2 linked regions of the Candidatus Minimicrobia sp. QA0096 genome follow. The protein of the gene in region 2 binds, or shares a complex with, the protein of the main gene of each other region. Links are inferred from orthologs where the notes say so. Each region holds a gene or a part of one and is shown on either strand. Other genes may lie near its edges.

Region 1 (7,080 bases), 130 kb from region 2 along the record:
AATTCCAATGTTATCCGCCCGCAAGACGCCAGCCGTTGGTTTGTGTATTTAATTCGGGCCAGAGAAAGCCGCCAGATTGCGTGGAATTGGCTGAAAGAAAACTGGGCGTGGGTCGAAGATACGTTTGGCGAAGATAAAAGCTATGATGACTTCATTCGCTATGCCGCCACAGCCCTACTAACAACCGACGAACTTAATGACTTTCGACAATTCTTTGAACCGATGGAAAATATTCCAGCCCTCGCCAGAACGATTAAGCTGGGAATTACCGAAATATCAGCACGCGCTGAACTGATTAAACGAGACAAAGAGGCGGTTATCTCCGCGTTGTAAATAATTTGGTCGCATTATTTTATGGTTTTTGACAAAATCTATTGACATTTTATTCTATTAGTGGTATAAATAGACACAGCTTTTGTTGACAGAACAAATGTTTTGTCTGAAAGCGCACTTTGACAAGTGAAGAGAATCTATAAGACGAAGGTGAGATTTTGCGGTATTCTAATAAGTGCCTCAAAACCTCATCTTCGATATATGCCATCCGGGCGTTGATCAGTGTTTCCAGCACGGGCGTTCGCCCAGATGAGGAGAGAGTACTACAATGTCGTTTATTACCGATGAAGTCAAGGCAAAGAGGGCTGCCAACCTCAAGGAAACAGAGGAGAGGATGGAGACACTCAGGAGAAATGAAGTCTCCCGTTTTCTCGAAGAGGGAATCCCCACACTGTGCGAGGAAGCCAGGAAAGCCGCAATCAATGAATACCTTATGAAAGGTAAGCTTCCAGATAAGATCTGTATCTCTGATCATAACCGTCTAGTCACTCCGGCAGTTGCAAACAGTCGCGGGTGTCGTAAGGAGCTCCTTAAGAAACTCCAGAGCCTCGAAGAGAAGGTCTGTGGTATTGAATTCCAATACACAGACTCCAACACGTGGGGAATTACTCCCGACCCCTGTATTGTCATCTACTTCTCCAACAACCAGGAGTAGCAGGCAATAGCCTCGCAAACATGGCGAGTCTGTAGACTCTCCGTCAGATTCTCTCACTTGTCATGTTTGCTCCATAGATGCGTGTCTATGCTGATGAGTCGGAAACGACGAAAGCGAACAATTTACTCCAACACCACACATTCTTCAACTACAGGCGGATTTCCGTCGACAGAAATTGCCAGCATTTGCATATCACAGCTTCCATACTGCGCATTTTTGGCAATGAATATTTCAGCAGCAAAACGCATTTGTTGCTGTTTTTTATTTGTAATCGCCGCCAAGCCATCGCCAAAATTGTCATTTTTACGATATTTGACCTCTGTAAAATATAAAACATTATCTTTTTTACTAACAATATCAATTTCACAATATCGCGTTCGCCAATTCCGCTCTATAATCTCATGACCATCAGCGACCAACCAATCCGCCGCCGCTTGCTCACCTTTATCACCAGTTTGACGCGTTGTGTCTTTTTGCTGGTTTTTAGACTTTCCGTCGTCAGACGCATTTTGCGAATTCGCCCCAGTATTAGCATATTTAGCCAACGGCGCAAAACTCAATCGATGAAGTGGCGTTATGCCCAGATTATCAATAGCCGCTCGATGCTTCACCACACCATAACCAACGTGCGAAGAAAAATCATATCCCGGATAAATATTATCCTGCTTCGCCATAAATTTATCGCGAGCCACCTTAGCAATAATCGACGCCGCCGAAACGCTCGGAATCAGACCGTCGGCTTTCGCTATAATTGTTACATACTTTTCTAGCGGTGTGCCCGCCAAAAAATTGACCGTCCCATCGATAATAATCTCATCAAACTTCGAGCCATTTTTCTGACATTTCGCTTGAATTTCTTTGACTGCGCGCCGCGTCGCCAGTTTAAGCGCCTCGCTCATCCCTATTTCATCCAGCTCCTCAGCAGAAACCCAACCCAACGCCCAAGCCGATGTTTGCTCGCGAATTTCCTCATCAAGCAACTCACGTCGTTTTTTGGTCAATTTTTTACTATCATCCAGTCCTTCAATTTCAGCGCCACCCAAAACCACCGCGCCAATCACCAACGGTCCAGCCCACGCGCCGCGCCCGACTTCATCAATCCCCAGAATCACCTGACAATCTTCCCTTTTTCGTTATAAAATCCGCAATAGTCCAGCCAATCCAAACTGTTGCCGCGCCTAATGTATTCGCCAAAATATCCCAATTCGTGTCGTCCAATTTTATACTCGCCAAGCCCACCTTGACCATAAATAATTCCGCCAACTCATTAATACAACCCAGTGCCGAAACTAAAGCAAATACTGAAAACGCCATCACCAACCAGTGCGCCCGCCATTTCATCGACGAAACCAAATACACCCAGAACAGCCCCGTAAATAGACCGCCACCCACAAAGTGTGTCGTAAAACTAGTGTCCTGTCCGTCAATCAACGGCGATGGCAAATACCAAGATATGAAAAACAACAAACACGCTACGTAAAGTAGCCAGCGATATTTTTGCTCACTATCAAAGCCGTTTTTCTTCAAAGCATAAGGAGCCGCCACAGCCAAGGTCGTCGGAACAAGGACGGATATATAATGAAATATTGCCATATTGAGATTATAACATGAGAAAACCGCCTCAGATTAAGAGACGGTTTTTAATGATTAGCCAATTGACAATTACGCGTCTTTATGGCGAGCTGCAACTTCAGCAGCCTTAGCGTCAAGTTCAGCCTGAGCGGCATCTTTTTCAGCTTGTTTTGCAGCAGCAGCCTGAGCAGCTTCTTCCTTCAAGCGTTCAGCTTCCGCTTCTGCCTTAACGTCATGAATGTCATTAACAGCAGCGCGATCAAAGTTCTTAGCTGTCAAGCGAGCTGACTTACCGCTACGCTGGCGAAGGAAGCTTAAGAACTTGCGGCGAACCTTAGCACGACGAACAATCTCAATCTTCTCAATCAGTGGACTGTGCATCAAAAATGACTTTTCAACGCCAACGCCTGAAGCAATCTTTCGAACCGTAATGCGTGATGTGTGTGATTTTTTATTGTCGGTGCGGATAACAACACCCTCGAACATCTGAATACGCTCTTTGTTGCCTTCCTTAATTTTCTGGTAAACGCGAACTGTGTCACCACTGCGAGCATCGACAACTGCTTGCTTTTTTTGTGCTTGGTTGATTTTGTTGATTAACTCAAAACTCATAATTTTTCCTATCTTCCGAACTCGCTCCGACTGGCCACGCAGTTGTACCTCTGCGGCTCCACATCAAACAAAGCTCGAATATTTAACTCTCGTACAATTACATAAGATAATAACACAAATATGAAGAAATATCAATTAAATAAAATTGGAGTATAATATAGTTATGGATTACAATAAATTAGCACTCGAACTACACGAAAAATACAAAGGTAAAATTACGACTAGCCTCAGAGATAAAGAGGAGCTTAATCGCGACAAGCTTAGCGCTTATTACAGCCCTGGCGTCGGCGCAGTCAGCCAAGCAATTGCCGAAAATCCAGCCGATTTACCAAAGTACACTTGGACAAACAATCTAGTCGCCGTAATCTCAGACGGCTCAGCGATTTTGGGCTTAGGCAATTTGGGACCAAAAGCCGCCATGCCAGTCATGGAAGGAAAAGCTTTATTATTTAAGCATTTTGCCGATGTCGACGCAGTGCCAATTGTGTTAGACGTTCACGAGCCAGAAGAAATTATTGCCACCGTTAAAGCCATTGCGCCAAGTTTCGGTGCCATCAACCTCGAAGACATTGCCGCACCAAAATGCTTTGAGATTGAAGAACGATTGAAGGCAGAATTAGATATTCCAGTCTTCCACGATGATCAACACGGCACAGCTGTCGTTGTATTAGCGGGCTTAATTAACGCCGCTAAATTGACAGGACGAGACCTGGCAGATTGCAAATTCGTGGTCATCGGCGCAGGCGCAGCTGGCACGGCAATCATCAAATTGTTAAATCTTTACGGGGCAAAAAACATCGTAGCGGTAGATAGCCGAGGAATTGTCGGAAAATCACGCACAGATTTGAACGCTGAAAAAACCGCGCTATTGGAATACGTCGACGCATCGCAATCTGGCTCAATTGAAGACGCCATCACTGACGCAGACGTATTCATCGGCGTATCGCGTGCAGGACTTCTCACTCCAGAATTAGTCCAAAAAATGGCGAAAGATCCAATCGTATTCGCACTAGCAAATCCTGTTCCAGAGATTATGCCAGATGTCGCCAAAGAAGCCGGCGTCGCAATCATCGGTACAGGTCGTAGCGACTTCCCAAATCAGGTCAATAACTCTCTGGCCTTCCCTGGAATTTTCCGCGGCGCATTAGATCACGGAGTTAAGAAAATCACCGATCAGCACAAATTAGCGGCTGCTGAAGCGCTAGCTAACCTGGTCGAAAATCCAACCGTCGACAAAGTCGTCCCAACTGCATTTGATGAGGGTGTTGTTGAAGCTATTGCGAATGTCATTAGATAAGCCTAAGCACCAGCACCGTACTTAGCCGCATCACGAGAGTTTCCATCTATAAACAGAGCCACTAACGACTCCTGGTTCTGTTTGTCGCAAGCTCCTAAGAATAAAACTACTTCAGTCACTCCAGCTTCCTGAAGAGATTTTTTAGTCTCACTTTCATCGGGCATATCTTCAATGCTGACTTTTGACACATAAACTCTCTTGGCGTTATGCGTTTGTTCTTTCCAGGCGTAAATTATAAACGGATAAAGCTCTCTTAATCTGTTATTTAAGCCAATTGGCAAACCGACAGACTTATCTTCTGAAGTTGCTACACATTTAGCAGCCATAGTTAATTTGTCCTTAATAATAGGTAGAATGTCCCGCTTCTTCTCGTCGTTTTCGTATCCAGTCATTTTATGCTCGACCTTTTTAGCCTCTTCAGTGCGCGCGTCGACTACTGCGACCACAGTACCGTCACCACCACGCTCAACATGCAGTACATCCACAATAGAATCTTCTTTAAGCCACGGAAACGTCTCGCTATCAAGCGTCACAGCATCTCCCGCCTTCAATCCAATTTCTACCAACTGAGAGCTGCCTTCTTCGATTGTCGGCTTCGATTTGTTTGATCTTTTTCTCTTAGCAACTTTTTTCAAAGACCCGCTCGCAATTTCACCCGCCACTTCGTAGGTTCTGAATTTTTCAGAAAGAACCTTTAGCTCACCTTCTAGAATTGACTCCATTTTTTCTTCCACCACGGATTTGGCAAGAGTTCGCACATTCGGACAATTTTCCTCAAATACAATTTCCGTATATTCACGAGCTAACAACTCCTCGTCCAGATCTCTCATCCCGTCCGCACAATCGAGTATGGTTTTAGCCCACTCCAAGTCTCTTTCATAATTAAAGAAGGCTTCAACGCGCTCCATACGTACATCAACATTGCTCTCGAGCATTGCATTAAATTCGTCATATTTAATCCCTGAAAAATCCGCCAACAGCTTGACTAATCTGTCCGTATTTTCACGAACTGGATCATATTCAGGCTGACTTACTTCAAATTCTATAAATGAAGAAGTATCATCTTTCTCATGAACACTATCAATCACAGTCTCCTTAGTCTCTAATGTGAGTTGTATATATTCAGAGTCGGCAGCATCTGGGCTAAGATTATTATTCCTCTGAAATTTCTTTACTTTAGGAATTTTATGTCCTTCAAGATTGCAATACTTCGGAACATTAACTTCCGCTATTTTAGCGGGAAAAATTTTATCTAACGACGATATAAAAGCATTTAGTGAGGCTTTATACTCCTTATTAAATTCCTCTTTTAACCGAGAACTCACTTCGTAAAAATCATAGCGGATCTCCAAATATTCAGGAGACTGGTCGTATGCATCCTTAGCCTGCTTAAGACTATCAATTACAGGCTTATATTTCTCAACCAAGTCCTTAAATATGGATGAATCTTTGGACACATCTTCATATATATATTCAAGGAAATTGATAACAGTATCAAAAATTTCACAGACAGAGTCTTTCTCAGACTCTGAAGATTCGCTATCGTGACAAGAGTGTTCCGGAATTTCGCTCATAAACTGATATTTTATCAGTTTATGGCTATAAAGTCAATTATATTACTCTGTTAACTTCTTCTAATGTTGTTTCGCCACGAAGAGCCGCCAACACGCCAGCCTGAAGCAACGTCACCATACCATCTTCTTTTGCAGCCTTTTCAATCGCTTCCGTATGAACATCTTCAACATCGCCGCGCAAGAATTTCTGAATATTTTCACTCACGACCAGTTGCTCCATTACTGGAATTCGCCCCTTGTAGCCAAACGGAACGTCATCCGTCGGCACCGCACGCCAAAGCTTAAACGTATCCAAATCTGGGCAATCAACATTCTCTGGCAAATCCTTCAAGACTTCTTTTACCCACTTACGAGTCGCCCCGTCTGGCTCATATTCTTCCTTGCTATCATCCCACAATCTTCTCACTAGTCGTTGAGCAATAACCAGCCGAACCGCCGAGCTAAAAATCGGATTTTGCCCAATCATATCGATCATACGACTAAACGCCGCCGCAGTCGAATTGGCGTGGAAACTGGACAATACCAAGTGTCCCGTAATTGACGCCTGAATCGCAGTCTTCGCAGTTTCATTGTCGCGAATCTCGCCAACCATCACCACATCTGGGTCAAGACGCAAAACACTGCGCAAACCATCAGCAAACCTCTGTCCATTTGTCGTATCAATTGGAATCTGAGCAATCCCAGGAATCGTATTTTCTACAGGATCCTCCAGCGTGATAATCTTTCGATCCTGAGTATTAAGAGCGTTCAAAATACTATATAACGTCGTAGACTTTCCTGAACCAGTTGGACCAACCATCAACAACATTCCGCGCGGATGAGAAATAACTTCATCGATTTGCTCGCGCTCTTTCTTTGAAATGCTCAATAGATCCAAGTTCAACATTGACTCATCAAAGTTAAACAATCGAAGTACCAGATCCAAACCGTACACCGTCATCACGGCTTCCACACGCAAATTCAGCACGTGCGATGCGCCATCTCTATGAATTTCCTGCTGCATATGTCCAGACTGAGGCTCTCTGGAAGCGGTAGAA
Region 2 (7,096 bases):
TGCCAAATCCAAAGTCTGGCACTGTCGCTACTGACGTCGCTAAAGCCGTTTCTGAAGCAAAAGCCGGAAAAGTTGAATATCGCGTTGATAAGCAAGCCATCGTTCACTTGTCAATCGGTAAAGTATCATTCGGAGCTGAAAAATTGTCAGAAAACGCACGCGCATTCTTAACCAGCTTGAACTCCCAAAAGCCATCCAGCTTAAAGGGTGTTTACATTAAGAGCGTTGCAATTGCCACAACTATGGGCCCTGGCATTAAAGTAGAGAACTCTCTGTAACCTTTTATATTTCAGGCAACTAAATCCCGTCGATTCTGGCGGGATTTTTGTGTTACTATTGCATTTTTCATTTTTTATGATAAAATAGTAAAGTCCACCTAGATGCTGATGTTCAGATCTCCTGATTTCCAGCCTAGCTGGATAAGGACCTTAACATCTGTATCTATTATTCACAAGAGAAAGGATGGTGCGAAATGCACCAGCAGCACAACACTCCACTGAGAGTGCCCGTAGCAGCAGCCCTCGTGGCGCTACTCATGGCGTTCCTCTTCGGAGGGGCGTCACGCGCCGACGAGGCGCAGTCGGCAGCCGAGGCCCAGTCCTCGTCTGGTATTGTTGCCGAGGCCCAGTCCTCGTCTGGTATTGTTGCCGAGACCCAGTCGTCTGGTGTTACTGCCACAGTAGCAGATACCAGCAACGAGACTCAGTCTTCGTCTGGCGTCGCTGGCGAGGCTCAGTCGAGCAGCACTGCTAACACTGAACAGTCGTCGTCCGGTAGTAGTGTCGCCACGGCGGCAACCACCGACAGCAACTGTACTCCTCGGCCGATTTCAGCCGAGGAAATTCAGACTAGCCTGAAAACAACTGACGGCTCGCCTGAGTACACCGCCTACGAGGCGGTGGAATTCGCAGTGAACCTGACTCTTGCACAGAATCACTGTGCTGGAGATAGCATCACCGTATCTGTGCCGAGCGAACTTGGCACAGACACGGATTTCACACCGATTCCAATGACAACCCCGGAAGGGGTCATCATTGGGCACGCCACCTACTCTGCCGACCACACTGTGTCGATCAAACTGACCGATGCCGTAGAGGTGCCCGGACGAGTGAACTTCCACGCCTCGGCGTGGTGGCGCGTCCACATGAGTAGTTCTCTTATTCCCGGGGAAACCCGAGAACTGAAGTGGGACGTTGGTGGCACTGTTCGCAGGACGACCATCCGAGTGGGCACCTGCGACGGGTGTTCCCACGTTGGCAAGGACCCCTCTAAATGGGGTTCTGTGGATGACTCTAGGCAGCACGTGACAATCGTGCTGCCCACCGCGACCCAGGACAACCAGCAATTCGTCGTAACGGACATGCTGACCTCCCCGGGTCAGTCGTTCGTCTGTAGCAGCCTGCTCAATGGACGGGTTGGGGTCTATTCCTCGGCCGGCAACTGGGGTCAGCCCCAGTATATCCGGTTTGAGGAAGCCAATGTCGCTAGCTGCTCTAGCGACAAGGCGGTCGTCAAAGTCCAGCTTAATACGGGTGAAAAAGCCCGATTCGAGCTGAACATCGACGTCAGTTCCACAGACCCCGGTCCGTGGACTGACAAGGCAACCATCACGTCTCAGGATAAGTCCTGGGACATGAGTGCCCGGGTTGTTCGACGTGAGTCTGGTGGCGACGCGGGTTACGATACCCGCCCAACGCCGACTCCAACTCCGGCACCCACACCGGAACCGTCGGTAACCCCGACTCCCGTGCCCACGCCGACCCCGTCGACGACTCCTGAACCGAGTCCGTCAGCAACACCGTCGGCACCCACGCCGGAACCGAGCCCGTCGGTGACGCCGACCCCAACTCCAACCCCGGAACCGAGCTCAACACCGTCGGCACCCACGCCGAGCACGACCCCGTCGGTGACACCGACTCCGAGTCCGAGCACGACGCCTACGCCCTCGGCTATCCCCACACCAGCACCCCAGCACAAGAAGCTGGCGATCACTGGTACAAGTGGAGGTGCGATCGCTGGCGCGATTGCGCTAGCTGCCCTCGGAGGCATTGCCCTTTGGGTGCGCCGTCGTCAGACGTCACGCTCGGAGAGGTAACCCATCTCGTCGAGGGGTGTTAGTTTAATCGACTAGCACCCCTCGACAGAACATACAGATACAGAAAAAAGTTAGGAGGTTCTACACCCGCTCTACGGAGCGGGTTTTCTCTTTGATTAGACATAGAAGTCTATTGATTTTATTACGTTATTATTGTAAAATAGTAAATATGTCAGAATTAAGTAACGAGAGTCTACTAGAAGGCGCCGAATGCGCGAAACTAGCCCCCGAAGAAGCTGATCGCTTGTTTTTCCAAATAAACCCAAATACTCCAGACCAAGATCTAAGGGGCGTCAGAAAGACAGAGGTCGCGGAAGCTGCCATAGCTATGTGCCGAAAATGCCCAGTATTAAAACAATGCTTAGAATATGCACTTCGACACCCAGAATTTGCCGAATATGGCGTGTGGGGAGGCGCAACTGTCGCTCAACGCAGAAGAATATTACGATTAGGCGAAAATGCGATAAATAAGGCGATTGAATCGACTGGAAAATAATCACCATAACTCTTGTCTTTCGTTGTCATTTCTGCTACAATGGTCTGGAACATTACCAAAGACAGTGGCGACTTGACGTAAAACAAGTATAAAAATGCCACCGAGGGATGAAACTAACAGTTTTATTTGACGTCTTTGGTAGTGCGAGAATCAAAGACGTTTTTTGATTCTCCATTACCGCACGTTAACAAATTGGCACATAACAAATTAACTCAATCAAAGAAAGGATTTTTATGGCAATTTCACGCAATAAAAAACAAACTTTGGTTGCTGAACTGACAGAGCTATTAAAAGACGCTAAGGGCACGGCTTTTGCTCGATATCAAACCCTTACCGTTGCCGACCTACAAGAACTACGCAAGGCTGCTCGCGAAGCGGACGTCACCATCAAGGTTGTTAAAAACCGATTGGTACGCGTAGCTCTTCAAGGAATCGACACTTACAAAGAAACCGACACCAGCTTATTGGTTGGTCAATTGGTTTACGCTGTAAGTAGTGAAGATGAAGTTATGCCAGCTAAGGTATTGGACACGTTTGCAAAAACACATCCAGCATTACAACTTGCAGGTGGCTTCTCAGGCGAAGGCTTGGCAATTAGCGAAGCTGACGTTAAAGCATTGGCAGGCCTACCAAGCAAAGACCAGCTCGTTGCTCAAGTGGTATCACAATTGCTATCACCAGTACACGACACGGTCAACGCGCTTGGCGGCAATTTGCACGGACTTTTGGACGGCATCGAAGCCAAAGCTGCTGCTTAAGTTTAGCAATCAACACTAGTAACGTTGCATTCATCGCAACAATATAATAATAAAGGAGAATATCAATGGCTGATATTAAGAAATTGGCTGAAGAACTTGTAAAATTGACAGTTCTAGAAGTTAACGAATTGAAAAATCATCTTAAAGAAGAATACGGCATCGAGCCAGCTGCTGCAGCTGTCGCTGTTGCTGGTCCAGCTGCTGGTGGTGACGCCGCTGCTGCTGACGAAAAAACTGAGTTCACAGTTACTTTGAAAGACGCTGGTTCTCAGAAGGTTGCAGTCATCAAGGCTGTTAAAGAAATCACAGGCCTAGGTCTAGGTGAAGCAAAAGCTATCGTTGACGGCGCTCCAGCACCAGTCAAGGAAAAAGTTTCTAAAGACGAAGCTGAAGCTGCAAAGAAAACTTTGGAAGACGCTGGCGCTACTGTCGAGCTTTCATAATTTGTTATATAACGCCAATTTGTTTCGTTTAATCACCGTCCGCCCTGGGCGGTGATTTTTATGTCGCCAATCTTAATATCACGAACCGCACACCATTTTCAAGAGTAAAATTTGCAACACTTTTTCGTCCATATCTTATAGCGCTGTGGAAAATCAGAGAAAATTAGATGACACGACTTGATATAAATGTAGGGATATGCTATATATTAGTTAAGTATTATAAAAAATAGACAAAGGAATTGCGAGAACCATGTCTGAATTACCAGAAAAGCAAATTAAGCGTCTGAGGACACTTATTCAAGAGGCGGAGACCAATTTAGCTGCCGCAAAAGAATTATTGATTAGTATTATTGGCGACGACGGTCAAGTTGTCACACCAAAAACTTCGTCAGATAATGTAGCAGGAAAGATTATCGAAGGCGTATTTGACGGACAAATGATGCTCAGTCCTGACGGTAAAAATTACCCAATCCCAGCCAACTACGCTTCAAAGTCGAAGCTGGTTGAAGGCGACTTGATGAAATTGACAATCGCTGAAGACGGCAGCTTTATTTATAAGCAAATCGGCCCTGTGCCTCGAAAACAAGTCATCGGAACACTTGTCCAGCACGACGGAATTTACTACGTCGAGGCTTCCGGTCGCGAATATCGTATTTTGCTTGCTAGCGTAACTTACTTCCGAATTAACGTCGGCGACCAAGTTACAATCATCATCCCTGAAGACAATCCTGACGCAACTTGGGCTGCTGTCGAAGCTGCATTGTAAATATTATGCTACCGAGCGAGTTCTTGCTCAGTTACGCCAGTTTTAACGCTGATAATAAGCCTTTTATTAAATGTCAAGTTGGTGATAAAATTGAGCGTTATGAATTATTTGGACAAGATTTATCTCTTAAGTTCGATTTTTCTGTTAAATATTGCGCGGGTTGGGTGGATTTTGAGAATCGCTGTAGCCAAATTTGTCCAGATTACGCCACGGTTGATGAAAAGTATGAAAATTGCCTAAAATGCCGCGATAAAACCGGCTTCAATCCAGCATTTTACAATGCCAATTCGGTTTCCGCCCAACAAGAAAAAATCAATCAAAATCCGCACTTTGTTTACTTGGCGTACTTCGCGCCGAACGTCATAAAAGTTGGAATCTCGCAAGAAGAGCGCGGAATTCGGAGATTATTGGAGCAGGGAGCGCGATTAGCCGTAAAATTAGAAACGTTTTCTTCGGCATTGATCGCCAGGCAATACGAGGCGAAAATTTCCAAGCTGGACGGAATAGTTGAAACTCTACCAGTTCACAAAAAGATGGAATTGATAAAACAACCTTTTGACTATGCGATTGGCGAAAGGGAATTGCGACAAAAATTACTTGAAATTGAGCAAAAAATTGGTGTGTCGTTTCCGAAATCCGAGCTAATTCCTTGCGAAGATTATTTTCAAACCGCTGGCGTTGATTTGTCACGTGTTATTTTAATGAAGAATTACAGTCAATTAGTCGGACATGTACGCAGTGTCATCGGCTCAATTGCCGTCACTGATTACGATGGTCAGCTGCTGGCTTACAACATCAAAAAGCTTATTGGCTATCGGGCGCAAAAAGTTGACGGCGTCATTGACATAGAAATACCCAGCACGCAGCTGGCGTTGTTTTAAGAGTAATTTAACCGCGAGGCTTTTGTTAACATTATTACTTTTATTTTAGAAGAGCAGGGGTTGACTTTTTGATAGAACAGAAGTATAATTCTACTCATCCGAGAATAATCTCGGTGTACGTTTCACAATCAGAGGAGTTGATGATGAACAGCAAGAAGCGATTGGCGGCATTTATTGCCATCATTTCTCTCGTGTTCTCAGCGATGACGCTAGCCACCCCACCCGCCGCTCATGCCGTCGGGTGCTACGGAGACTGGTGCTCAGGACAGGACGCAGACGCAACGGGCTGCAGTGCCGATGCCGTCACCACCCAAATCTACAACCACAAGGAATTCTCCTTGCATGTTAGGTGGTCGCCAACCTGCAAGACAAACTGGGCTCGCATTTTCATGCATAGCCCAGGCTGGATCAAGTGCACTCGTAGCGGATATCTGAAAGCTGTCCAGGATACTGGATACACACAACAGGTATACTTCGATGCAATATGCGCGCCAGTCGTCACTGTACGCTATACGCCGATGATCTACTCGCCGGCACATAAAGTGCGTGCAGTGTTCGTGGACCAGAACAACTTCACATATTCAACACCATGGTCGTGAGACCAGTCCCTCGCTCTCTATTCAAGTATAGAGAGCGAGGGTAAAACACAGCAAAGGAGGCTACTAGTGAGCTTAACTACAATATTATTAAATACTTCAATAGTACTGGCACGATACTTGCCATACATCTTGGGAACGGTGACTCTAATTACATCAATATTCATCCTTAAGAAAGAAAAAATTAGCAAGAAGTCTAAGGCTCTGCTGTTAACTTGCATAATTACTGCCATTATCACAATAATAATCGTATTTATGCGATCTCGAATACTCGGAAATCACATTTGTTAACTTCTGTCTCAAGGTATAGTTTGCTATAATTATCTCATGAGGAGCATGAGGGGATGAGTCAGGCGCTATATCGTAAATATCGCAGTCGCAGTTTGGATGAAGTTTTAGGTCAAGATCACGTGACTAGTATTTTACGTCGAGCGTTAGAGCAGGGAAAAATTGCTCATGCGTACTTGTTGACCGGACCGCGTGGCGTGGGAAAAACATCGGTGGCGCGAATTCTGGCGCACGAGATTAACCACTTGCCATATGATGACGATTCTTCAAACTTGGATATTATTGAAATTGACGCAGCCAGCAATAACGGCGTTGACGACATTCGCGCTTTAAGAGAAAAAGCCCAAGTCGCGCCTGTTTCTGCACCGAAAAAAGTTTATATCATCGACGAAGTTCATATGCTGTCAAAATCAGCATTTAACGCGCTATTAAAAACCCTGGAAGAACCGCCAGAGCACGTGGTGTTTATCTTAGCTACAACTGACGCCGACAAACTTCCAGCCACCATTCTTAGCCGTGTCCAGCAATTTTTCTTCCGCCCAATTCCAGTAGAAATTATGACGCGCCAGTTAATGAATATAGCGAAAAAAGAAGGATTTGCAATCGAAGAGGATGCTGCCAGGTTAATCGCTGAACGTTCCCGTGGCGGATTCCGTGACGGCATTAGTACACTTGACCAATTGTCGATTTTAGCAACCCCAAACCAGCCGCTGACAGCGAATATGGTTACCGAATATTTGGGACTGAGCGACGCGACAATGCTCGGCAATTTG

The links.
Region 1: rplL (region 2) and rplS share a complex: the UniProt entries of both Escherichia coli proteins name them as parts of the 50S ribosomal subunit. The link is inferred for Candidatus Minimicrobia sp. QA0096 from one-to-one orthologs.

Annotation. Positions count from the first base shown.
Region 1 is NZ_OZ017288.1:253,573-260,652, forward strand. Bases 1,412-4,344 are described here. They hold rplS (50S ribosomal protein L19), read right to left. Parts: upstream 3,173-4,344; coding sequence 2,651-3,172; downstream 1,412-2,650. Other genes in these bases: AACH20_RS01370 (ribonuclease HII), read right to left, coding at 1,412-2,100; AACH20_RS01375 (hypothetical protein), read right to left, coding at 2,084-2,581; AACH20_RS01385 (NAD(P)-dependent malic enzyme), read left to right, coding at 3,336-4,344. Outside these bases: AACH20_RS01360 (M1 family metallopeptidase), read left to right, coding at 1-333; AACH20_RS01365 (hypothetical protein), read left to right, coding at 602-988; more of AACH20_RS01370, read right to left, coding at 1,111-1,411; more of AACH20_RS01385, read left to right, coding at 4,345-4,469; AACH20_RS01390 (hypothetical protein), read right to left, coding at 4,472-6,043; AACH20_RS01395 (GspE/PulE family protein), read right to left, coding at 6,081-7,080. UniProt on the Escherichia coli protein: This protein is located at the 30S-50S ribosomal subunit interface and may play a role in the structure and function of the aminoacyl-tRNA binding site.
Region 2 is NZ_OZ017288.1:125,308-132,403, reverse strand. Bases 2,155-5,103 are described here. They hold rplL (50S ribosomal protein L7/L12), read left to right. Parts: upstream 2,155-3,414; coding sequence 3,415-3,792; downstream 3,793-5,103. Other genes in these bases: AACH20_RS00635 (DUF2797 domain-containing protein), read left to right, coding at 4,564-5,103; AACH20_RS00640 (hypothetical protein), read left to right, coding at 4,043-4,558; rplJ (50S ribosomal protein L10), read left to right, coding at 2,825-3,349; AACH20_RS00655 (WhiB family transcriptional regulator), read left to right, coding at 2,265-2,591. Outside these bases: rplA (50S ribosomal protein L1), read left to right, coding at 1-278; AACH20_RS00660 (hypothetical protein), read right to left, coding at 1,678-1,959; more of AACH20_RS00635, read left to right, coding at 5,104-5,439; AACH20_RS03695 (DUF2690 domain-containing protein), read left to right, coding at 5,580-6,038; dnaX (DNA polymerase III subunit gamma/tau), read left to right, coding at 6,380-7,096. UniProt on the Escherichia coli protein: The binding site for several of the GTPase factors involved in protein synthesis (IF-2, EF-Tu, EF-G and RF3). Is thus essential for accurate translation.